2 regions of the Pleionea sp. WD8-19 genome follow, and region 2 is predicted to be linked to the other one. Evidence: riboswitches for the same ligand, from Rfam matches in the RefSeq annotation. Region 2 holds a riboswitch; the other holds the start of a gene.

Region 1 (5,414 bases), on a different contig from region 2:
TGGATGTTCAAAGTTGTCGCGCCAGCAGCCATAGTCCAACCGCCGTTAATACTTTTATAATGTTTACTTTGGTGAATCGCATTGTGAATGGATAACGTAAAATTTCCTTGTAAGGCATAAACTATTGCAGTGAGTTTTGCTGAAGGCCAACCAAGCAAGTCATCCATGCGCGCAGCAAACCACCCAAAATCAAAAAAACGTTTGCTTTTGTAGCCCCACATCGCGTCTAAAGTGTTTGCCAGTCGGTGTAAAATCACAGCGGGTGCACCACCGACCAAATACCAGAACAAACTGGCGATTACGGCGTCGTGACCATTTTCTAGCACTGATTCTGTTACAGCGCGTGAAATATCCGGAGAGGAAAGCTCATGAGTATTTCGGCTGACCATATACCCACAATAATGTTGAGCGGTTTTAACATCTCCTTTAATTAGCGGATGATAAACCTGCATTGCATGTTGATTGAGACTTTTTAAACCTATCGCCAAGTACAATACAGTCACTTCAATAAACATCGAAACCGTTTGAAATAAAGTTAGTGTGTAAGTAAGAAATACGAAAGGGAGTACTAGTAAACACCAAGAAAAAATACCTAACCATTTTATTTGCAAGCGCGAGAAAGTGATTCGATTAAATTTGGCTTCACCTGTATTCGCCAGATTGCCGAAACCTACCAGAGGATGAAAACGTTTTGGCTCACCAAAGATGTGATCAATCATCAAAGCATTAACGATAACCAAAACTTCAGTCACCCGACTGATCCGACAAATTAAATTGGTTAGTGCGATGACAAAACTCTACCTGGAAATAATAGCCATTGCCGTACTGGCTGTAGGCATCACAAAAATCTTTGCCATTCAGTTTAGAAAGAAAGCAGCGCAGTAGATCGCCATGGGTGATTATTAAAAGTCGCTTTTGCTTATTATTACTCGCCAGCTTAATTAACGAATGTTCGAATCGAGTTGCTGCGTTGATAGCGGATTCGCCATTGGGAGGTGAGTGATGCGTAACACGAAAGAAAATATCCTGAAAATGCGGTTCGTTATGAAGACTATCAAACAACTTACTTTGCCAATCACCAAAGTGACGTTCTTGTAAGTCTACATCTTCCGATAACGGAATATTGATAAGCTTTTGACAGATCATGCCCGTACTTTTCGCTCGACCTAGTGTTGAAGTGATGATGCTATCTATTTTTTTATCTTTACAGCTAATCGCGAGTTGTTGGGCTTGATATTCGCCTTGTAGTGTTAATGGACTGTCGAGTTGGCCTTGTAACCGTTTTATTCGATTCCATTCGGTTTCGCCATGACGGGCTAGGTAGAAAGTTGTTATAAGTTTCATAGTAAACGGGCTAAATCTTGGTTTAGCCCATTGTTAAAAGTTAAAATTGGTAATTTGCACTTATAAAACTTTGTCGTCCGGGTGAACGATAGTTGAGTACATTTTCCGGTGATTTATCAAGAGCATCGCTAATTTTTAGTGATACAGTGAAGTCTTTATTTAAAAAGATATTGGCTGAAAGATTGAGCTGTGTATAACTTTGCAAAGAAATGCGAGTTGATGGCCAGGTACTATAATCTGTATCAGGTCGTTCACCGACATATTGATAATGCGCTCTTAATGCCAGCTTTTCGAACTCTAAGCCCGCTTGATAGCTCATGATTTTTTCCGCGCGACGCACTAAAGAACGCTTAAAACTGACATCCATATTCGTATTAACATCAAATTCCGTTGCTTTTTCAGTGGCATGTACATAATGATAGCCTACTTTATGATTAAAAAATCCTATACGCTGTTGAAATGAAACTTCATAACCATTGACGAAAGCCTTTTCTATATTAAACGGCTGCAATACACCAAATTCGTTGTTTTCAAAGGCAATAAGATTATTAAAGTCTGTTTGGTAACGAGCAATAGCAAAGGAGTAATTGTTATTATGGATCGATAAACCGAGTTCATTTGTGTAGGAAACTTCCGATACCAGGCTACTGTTTCCAGCGAATGAGCCAACATTAGGGTAATAAAGATCATTAAATGTAGGTGCTTTAAATCCTTTGCCGCGACTGGCTGTGATGTTTAGAAAATCCAGTGGTTGATACCCTATTGCTGTAGTAAAAGAAGTATCAGTGTCACCGTTTTCAATATCATCATAACGAACAGATGTTTCTAAAATGATAGCTTCATTATGGTATGAAGAATAAATATAACCACCATGGGATTTGCGACTCGAGTTGTCTAGCTTATAGATTGTCGAATCCCAATTGACAATAGTCGTTCTATCCAACGTGTCATCGACTATATCTACTCCTCCTAAGAGATGAAACCCCGTCGTCCATTGGTAGCCTACGAGCGCATTCAGTTGTCTTCGTCGAGTTTCATATTTGGAGTTTTCTTCTAAGAGTGTCTGATTGCCGTAACTTTGCGACCAATCTCTGCTTTGTCCGTAACCCAGCTTAGATTGCCAAGGGCCGCTTACGTAAGTGTATTCAATATTGAATAAATGATCTTTGTAATCGGATTCGTCTGCACCCCAGTCATTGTCAAACTCATTGTTACCTTGATTAGCAGAGAGGATCCAGTTAAGTGATAGCTCATCACTCAGAAGGTAATCGCCGACAAAAGATAAGGTCATTCTTCGATAACCGTCTTTGTCAGGTTGAGAGTCTGGGGTGGTGGTTGAAGGGTCTGAAGTATCAAGAACGTCAAACCCTTCGGATGACTCACTACTTAGTGTTACGCTGTGATTAAGCTTTTCTTTTCCGAATCCAACACTGTAACTACCCGAACGAAACTGGTTAGAGCCAGCACTAACAGTTGTATTGTGCACGCTGTTATCAAATTTACGGGTGAATATTTGAATGACGGCACCCATTGCATCGGAACCCCAGATGGAAGCACGAGGTCCTTTAATGATCTCAATTCGTTCGATGTGATGAACCGAAATGGATGAAAGCGCTTTTTTGCCATCGGTTGCTGAACCGACTCGAACTCCGTTGATTAAAATAAGCGTGTGATCAGAGTTTGAACCGCGAGCAAAGATAGAACTTGTTTGTCCTGCTCCACCTTGGGTTACAACATCAAGCCCGGCCACGGAGACTAACAGGTCAGTTATCGACTCTGGTTGAATTAGCTCGATGTCTTCACGTGAAATAACTTCAATGTTTGCCAGCGTATCTTGAATGTCTTGTTGAACTCGATTGGCCGTAATAATTAATTTATTTTCATGGTTATTAGCCAAAACAGTCTGACTAGAAGCAGTAAAAGCCGCCGCTATCGAAGCGGCAATAAGTGTAGGTTTCATGGTGTTTCCCCTAAATGCGCCCACCGCGCGTAAATCGAGACTTTTTTGTCTCTTTGTTAAATCTATTACTGAGCCGGTCTCCGGGCTGACATCATTTGATGATCACCGTTGCGGGGGCAGCGCTGGGTTCACACCAGCTTCCCGTTATATTTCAATTCTTACTCGAAACACTCAGTGGTAAATCACTTTCCTTGTTATTTGACCTCTTTTAATCCCGATGGATATACCGCGGTCGGGCGGTAATATTCAGTTACGAGCAGCGAGTGACGAGTTTCGAGCAAATACCATCAAGTTTCACTTGACTGTAAAAAACAAAACGTCTTGATTTTCAACTCGCAACTCGCAACTCGCAACTCGCAACTCGCAACTCGCAACTCGCAACTCGCAACTCGCAACTCGCATCATCGCGCTGAATCAATAGCTTTACAAAGTGCTTTTAAACCAATTAACGTTCTGGGTGTGAAACGGTATAAAAAGTCGGAACGAATATCGTACAGGTGCTTATGTTTTACCGCTTTTACTTCCGGCCAATTGTTCCAAATGGATTTTTTAGCCGCTAAATCGCCCGTTTGGTGCGGGATGATAATCACTTCAGGATTTTTTACAAGTACCGATTCCATAGAAACCATCGGATATTCATTTACGGCATCATCAAAGATGTTGACGCCATTGCAATCACGCACCAGTGATGCTATCGACGCATCAGGACCGAGCGTTTGCATGGGATCGTGCCAAAACTGAAAAAACACCTCGACTTTACGTTTATCCGCATAGTGAGCTTTGATGTCTTTGTATTCTTTGTTGACCGAATCGTAAAGCGCTTGAGCTTGTGCGGTATTGCCGGTGTATTGCCCTAACTCTAAAACGTCTTCTAACATCTGCGGGATGGATTGCGGTTCTGTGTAAATAACGTTTAATCCCAAGGACTTCAATTTTTCTAAATCGTCCGATTTGTTTCCGGTACGCCAGGCAACGATTAAGTCGGGCTTTAGGGCCAATACCTTTTCCAGTTGTACACCAGTATAACTTCCGATACGTGGAATCTTGTTTGCTGCCGGTGGATAATTCGCGTATTCCACGGTAGCAATTATGCGTTCACCTGCACCAATGGCGTATAGCAATTCCACAGAATGAGGGGACAGGGCAATAATACGCTTCGCTGGTTTCGCGAACCCGATCTCGCTTATTAGTAGGAATAAAAGTAGTGTAGTAAAATGCCTCACCAGTCCACTCCTTTACGCGCTTTAATGCCCGCTTTAAACGCGTGTTTTTCATCTTTAATTTCACTGACTGTATCAGCCATATCACGCAGTTCGGTAATGGCTCCACGGCCAGTTACGATCACGGACTGGTTTTCTGGCCGGTTCCGAATAGCATTGAGCACTTCGTCTTTCGGCAAGTAGTCGTATCCGAGCATGTAGGTAAGTTCATCCAGTAATACCAGGTGAATGTCAGGATCATTTAAAAACGCTTTGGCTTTTTGCCAAACCTCAGTTGCTGCGGCGATATCGCCTTCACGATCTTGCGTATTCCAGGTAAAGCCGGTACCCATAACTGCAAAGGGAACGCCGTGATTTTCCAATAGGTTTCGTTCTCCGCAATCCCATTTGCCTTTGATAAATTGAACGACGGCCGCTTTATATCCGTGGCCCACACATCGTGCGACGGTGCCAAAACCGGAAGTCGATTTACCTTTTCCATTACCGGTAATGACTAATAAAATACCGCGTTCTATGGTTGCTTGCGCCACTTTCGCGTCCACTTTTTCTTTTTGCTTTTGTGCTTTAATTTTGTGTTTCTCGTTTTTATCCATATTTAACCTTTCATGTTAAGCGAAAGAATTTGCTCGATGTTCAAGTGTTCTTCAAAACAGTCGGCCAATCGATCCAGTTCTTGCAGTCGAAGTTGATGCCAATCGATAGTTTGAGTTGATTTTCCTGTAACCCAAAGTAACAGTGCTTTTAAAGTGTCGGGATGTTCAAACAAGCCGTGCAGGTAACTGCCAACAATTTGTCCATCACTGGATACGACGCCGTCGTTATAGCGGTTACCCATTTGATCGATGACCTTGGCAAAGGGTTTTTGCAGTGCTTCTCCTTGTGATTGACCA
Region 2 (5,414 bases):
AGCCCATCAGCCCCATACCAATCGGTCGATGTTTTAAGTTCGAATTACGCGCTTTCTCCACGGGGTAAAAATTTATGTCGATGACATTATCCAGCATTCGAACTGCGGTTCGCACGGTATTTTGCAATCGCGTCACATCCAACTCTGCATTTTTAATATGTCGCGACAAGTTGACTGAACCCAAGTTACAAACTGCAATTTCCTGCGCATTGGTATTTAGAGTAATCTCAGTACACAGATTAGAAGAATGCACAACGCCCACATGTTGTTGCGGCGAACGCAAATTGCAAGGATCTTTAAACGTGATCCAGGGATGACCAGTTTCAAACAACATCGATAGCATTTTTTGCCACAACTGTTTCGCCTGCACTTTTTTGAACAACCGAATTTCACCACGTTCGGCCTTCGCCTCGTACTCACAATATTTTTGTTCAAATGCACACCCGTAAAGATCGTGCAGCTCGGGCACATCGTTGGGCGAAAAGAGCGTCCACGCTTCTTCATCAAACACCCGCTTCATAAACAGATCCGGGATCCAGTTAGCGGAATTCATATCGTGTGTTCGACGGCGTTCATCACCGGTATTTTTGCGCAACTCGAGAAAATCTTCGATATCCAAATGCCAGGTTTCGAGATACGCACACACAGCGCCTTTTCGTTTGCCCCCCTGGTTAACCGCAACGGCGGTATCGTTAACCACTTTTAAAAACGGGATCACCCCTTGCGACTGGCCATTAGTACCTTTGATGTGCGCGCCGAGTGATCGTACCGGAGTCCAATCATTACCCAGTCCACCGGCCCACTTTGACAATTGTGCGTTATCCGCGACCGCTTGATAAATGCTTTCCAGATCGTCATCCACGGTAGTGAGGTAACAGCTGCTCAGTTGTGATCGGCGTGTGCCGGAGTTAAATAACGTGGGTGTCGAGCACATGTAGTCGAAAGAAGAGAGCAAGTTGTAAAACTCAATTGCGCGTTGATTCGGATTGTCTTCTTTAATCGCCAACCCCATAGCCACTCGCATAAAGAAAATCTGCGGCAACTCCAATCGCGTCTCACGCCAGTGCAAAAAATATCGATCATAAAGTGTCTGTAATCCAAGATAAGTAAACTGACGATCGCGTTCCGGTCGCAGCGCTTGAGCGAGGTGTGTCAAGTCAAAACTCAACAACGACTCATCCAGTAACTCTAAAACCACCGATTTTTCAATGGTGGCCGGAAAGGCATTAAGGTAGAGGTTGTCGTCAGCTGCATCCAACTCGAGAAAATCGGCGACTTGTTGTTGTAAATTTTGATTCAACAATTGCGCGCAAACGTAAGAGTAATTGGGCTCTTGCTCAATCAAAGGACGCACGGTCATCAACAATGCCGTACTCACATCACGGAGCTTGATCCCAGAATAAAGGTTCGCTTTCGCCAGCTGAAAGACTTTGTCTGCATCAACGTCTTCGAAGCCATAACACGCGTTATGAATAGACTGCTCCACTTTTGATAAGGGTAATGATTGCTGCTCACCATTTTCGAGCACTACATTAATGGATTCTGAACTCGATTCAAGTTCCGCGGCTTGACCGGCTTGTGTCATTTGACGGTGGTGTGCATGTTGTTCGCGATACAGTACGTAAGCCCGCGCCACTTTTTGCATACCTTGGCGCATCAGACCCAATTCCACCTGATCCTGTATGTCTTCAATATTAATTTGACCGCCACTGGGAAACTGTCGCTGAAACCGGTCAACGATATCGCTGGTTATCTGTTGAACCAGGTTACGTACACGCGATGAGCCAGAAGCGCTTTGACCTTCTACAGCCAGAATCGCTTTGGTCATTGCCATAGCGATTTTTTCGACTTCAAAATCGACGGCTTCGCCATTGCGTTTGATCACCCGAAAAGTCGAAGGGAGTGCTCTTGGGGATAAGTCGGAATATGTGTGTTGATGCATGATGAGTCGCGTCCTTTAAGTTTATGAAAACCCACGCGACACCATTGAACACGGATATCGGCCAAATAAGAGACGGCCTCAACAAGACACCGACAAAAGTACCTTATTCAACTCAACGTGTCCAATCACCTTAATATCGCGAAGGCGCTTAGGGCCTGTTTATCTTTCATTAGTCATCACTGTTGCGTCTAAAACTCCGTCAATCTAGGCGTGAGGAGTGCGGTTTGGTCGTTCCAAATAATCGACGAACAACAACGAGTGACGGAGTTTTAGCCGCAACCCGCAGGGCTGGGGCTATTTTTTCACCCAGCCGCGTTGTCGGTCGCGTTAATAGAATAACTATTAATCGCTCGCTCCGCCTTGCTGGACAAAAAAATAACCTCCAGTAGTGACGACCAATGAAAGATAAACAGGCCCTTCTTCTTTGGCAGGTCTTCGGACTTCAGAGTATGGAGTGAATCACTCCGCCTTAAGTAACGGCTTCCCACAAGTGAATTGCAGTGCCTGTAACCCATTGTTCGCTGCTCAATGTTTACCGGTTACTTTCGTTCTCTGTTACCGCTGCGCGTCAGTTCCGGATTTGCACCGGATTCCCTCTTAGCAACCGACCGATATTCGACTAGGTTTCGTTCAAACATTTCGACTTTGTTTAAAGCCTAACCAACTATCTAGTAGTTGAACCAAAGCATTAATACTATATATTGTGATCTTTTGCTTTGGCAAATTGTTTTAACGATATTTTGATTGAGTGCTCGCTTCTCAAACATTTTATGATGGGTATTCTCTGTCATTCTGTTTACACTACACTTTCAGTAGAACAACTAATCGAATCAAGCGAGTCCATGCGCAGAGGTCACTTTCCCCAAAACGACGATCAACAAGTCAGTTGGCACACATTGAAGCAATTACTTCCCTATTTGTTGGAGTTTAAATCACGTGTGCTACTCGCATTGCTCTGCCTGATAGCGGCCAAAATTGCCAGTGTCGGCATGCCCTTTATTCTCAAATACACGGTGGATTCGCTGAATATCGAGTCGGACCTGGAAAAAATTCTGACGGTGCCAGTTGCGCTCATCATTGCCTATGGCTCAGTGCGGTTAGCCAGCGTATTGTTTGGAGAGATTCGCGATACATTGTTTGGTCGAGTGACCGAGCGCGCCATGCGCCGTATTGGGCTTACCGTATTTAAACACCTGCATGGACTCGACTTAGACTTTCACTTAAATCGACGAACCGGCGGTTTGTCGCGTGATATTGAACGAGGCACTTCGGGTATCAGTTTTCTGCTGCGTTTTATGGTGTTCAATATTGTGCCAACCTTGCTGGAAATCGCGATGGTTATGGCGGTGTTCCTTTACAGTTACGACATCGGGTTTGCAGTAATCATTGCAAGTTCGATTGTGCTCTATGTTTTTTGGACAGTAAAAGCCACCGAATGGCGTACTCGTTACGTTCGCGAAGCCAACGAAGCCGACTCGAGAACGAATACGGCAGCCGTTGACAGCCTACTCAATTATGAAACGGTTAAATATTTTAATAACGAAAGTTACGAAGCGCATCGTTACGATCAGGATCTCGCTGACTGGGAGCAAGCACGCCGTAAAAATCGCCTGACTTTATTTGCACTAAACGGTGGCCAATCAATGGTAACAGCCGTTTCAATGACATCGATGATGATGCTGGCCGCGTATAACATCGTAGATGGCAAAATGACGCTCGGCGATTTTGTATTAGTTAACGCCTTTATGATGCAAATATTCATGCCATTAAATTTTCTTGGCTTTGTGTATCGCGAAATGAAAGGCTCCTTAGCCAATATCGAGCAAATGTTTGCCCTGTTACGACAAGCACCCAAAATCAGTGACGTTAAAAATGCGAAAGAACTTGTCGTTCACCAAGGAAAAATAGAGTTTCGTAATGTCAGCTTTCATTATCAAGCGGAGCGATCAATATTAAAGTCGGTGAATTTGACCATACAACCCGGGCAAAAAGTCGCATTTGTTGGCAGCAGCGGCGCTGGAAAATCCACATTGATGAAACTCATGTATCGATTTTATGATCCCGTTGAAGGACAAATTTTGATTGATGATCAACCCATTGATCAAGTGACACAAAACAGCTTACGTAAAAATATCGGCATTGTTCCGCAAGATACCGTACTCTTCAATTCCACCATCGGAGAAAACATTCGGTATGGCAATATTGAGGCTTCTGAAGAACAAGTTAAAAACGCAATTTCTCATGCTTATCTCGACGACTTTATTAAGCAATTACCCGATGGACTGAACACATTGGTTGGCGAGCGAGGCTTAAAATTATCCGGTGGAGAAAAGCAACGAGTCGCCATTGCTCGTACTATTTTAAAAAAGCCACCCATTTTATTATTTGATGAAGCTACATCTTCGCTAGACAGTAAGTCGGAACAATTTATTTTAAAAGCGATTAATCATGTTGCGAAAAACCATACCAGTATTATGATCGCACATAGACTCTCAACCATTGTTGATGCGGATGTCATTTTTGTTTTGCATCATGGCGAAATTGTAGAACAGGGCAACCATCAAGCGCTCCTCAAACAACAAGGGCACTATGCCCGCTTATGGCATATTCAACGCGAAGAGCGTCAACAACAAAAAGCAGTTGTTGAAGTATAAATTTCAGGACTCGACAAAATGTACAAAATGATATTCATTATTTTTACTTTTGCAATGACCCTAAACGCTATTGATCAGGAGAACACCTTATCATTGCCAGAAGGTCAAAGTTCACCACCCGCAACCTTAAAAGATATCCATTGGCTTGAAGGGCACTGGCGTGGTAAAGCCTTAGGTGGAACAGTAGAGGAAATCTGGTCGGCTCCCTTAGGTGGCAGTATGATGGGTGTGTTTCGCAACGTGGTAAACGATCAAGTAAAACTTTACGAAATTGAAATAATCCGAGAAGTTAATCAAAGCTTACTGTTGCAATTGAAGCATTTTCACCATGATCTTAAAAGCTGGGAAGAAAAAAACGAAACGGTGGATTTTCCATTAGTAAAAATCGAACCGAATGCGGCTTATTTTGATGGATTTACAATTAAACGCATCAATGAGAATACGATTGAAATGTTTGTCGTTGTGGCTAAAAAACCGCAAAAGAAAGAACTGCACATCATTTATCAAAGAGTCCAAGATTGATGCAGCTAACCAATGCCACTCAATACGATGCTATTCAAATAAGTGAATGGTTTAACACGAAAAACGAAGTGCTTTTTTGGGGCGGCCCAAATTTTCGCTTCCCTTTTACCGAACAAACCTTTCTAGAAGATATAAAACTGAACGCCTTACCGAGCAAAGTTTTAAAGCAGGATCAAAAAATACACGCGTTCGGTCAGTTTTATTTGCGTCAGGGTCGTTGTCACTTGGGTCGATTGGTCGTCAGTCCCGATGCTCGTAGAAAAGGAGTAGGATCCGAATTACTCAGCCAATTGTGT

The links. A riboswitch is a leader RNA that binds a small molecule or an ion and turns the genes downstream of it on or off. The one in region 2 is predicted to bind cobalamin.
Region 1: linked by a shared signal. The riboswitch ahead of ACTUJY_RS06300 (TonB-dependent receptor domain-containing protein) and the one ahead of ACTUJY_RS10765 (ribonucleoside-diphosphate reductase subunit alpha) in region 2 are both predicted to bind cobalamin.

The regions. Positions count from the first base shown of each region.
Region 1 covers NZ_JBUZOU010000004.1:86,564-91,977, reverse strand. The annotation lists gene cbiB (adenosylcobinamide-phosphate synthase CbiB) at 1-752, opposite strand, end outside; gene ACTUJY_RS06305 (histidine phosphatase family protein) at 745-1,344, opposite strand; gene ACTUJY_RS06300 (TonB-dependent receptor domain-containing protein) at 1,385-3,304, opposite strand; cobalamin riboswitch at 3,359-3,494, opposite strand; gene ACTUJY_RS06295 (cobalamin-binding protein) at 3,706-4,527, opposite strand; gene cobO (cob(I)yrinic acid a,c-diamide adenosyltransferase) at 4,524-5,117, opposite strand; gene ACTUJY_RS06285 (cobyric acid synthase) at 5,120-5,414, opposite strand, start outside.
Region 2 covers NZ_JBUZOU010000007.1:178,369-183,782, forward strand. The annotation lists gene ACTUJY_RS10765 (ribonucleoside-diphosphate reductase subunit alpha) at 1-1,942, opposite strand, end outside; cobalamin riboswitch at 2,352-2,570, opposite strand; gene ACTUJY_RS10770 (ABCB family ABC transporter ATP-binding protein/permease) at 2,785-4,596, shown strand; gene ACTUJY_RS10775 (DUF6265 family protein) at 4,615-5,118, shown strand; gene ACTUJY_RS10780 (GNAT family N-acetyltransferase) at 5,118-5,414, shown strand, end outside.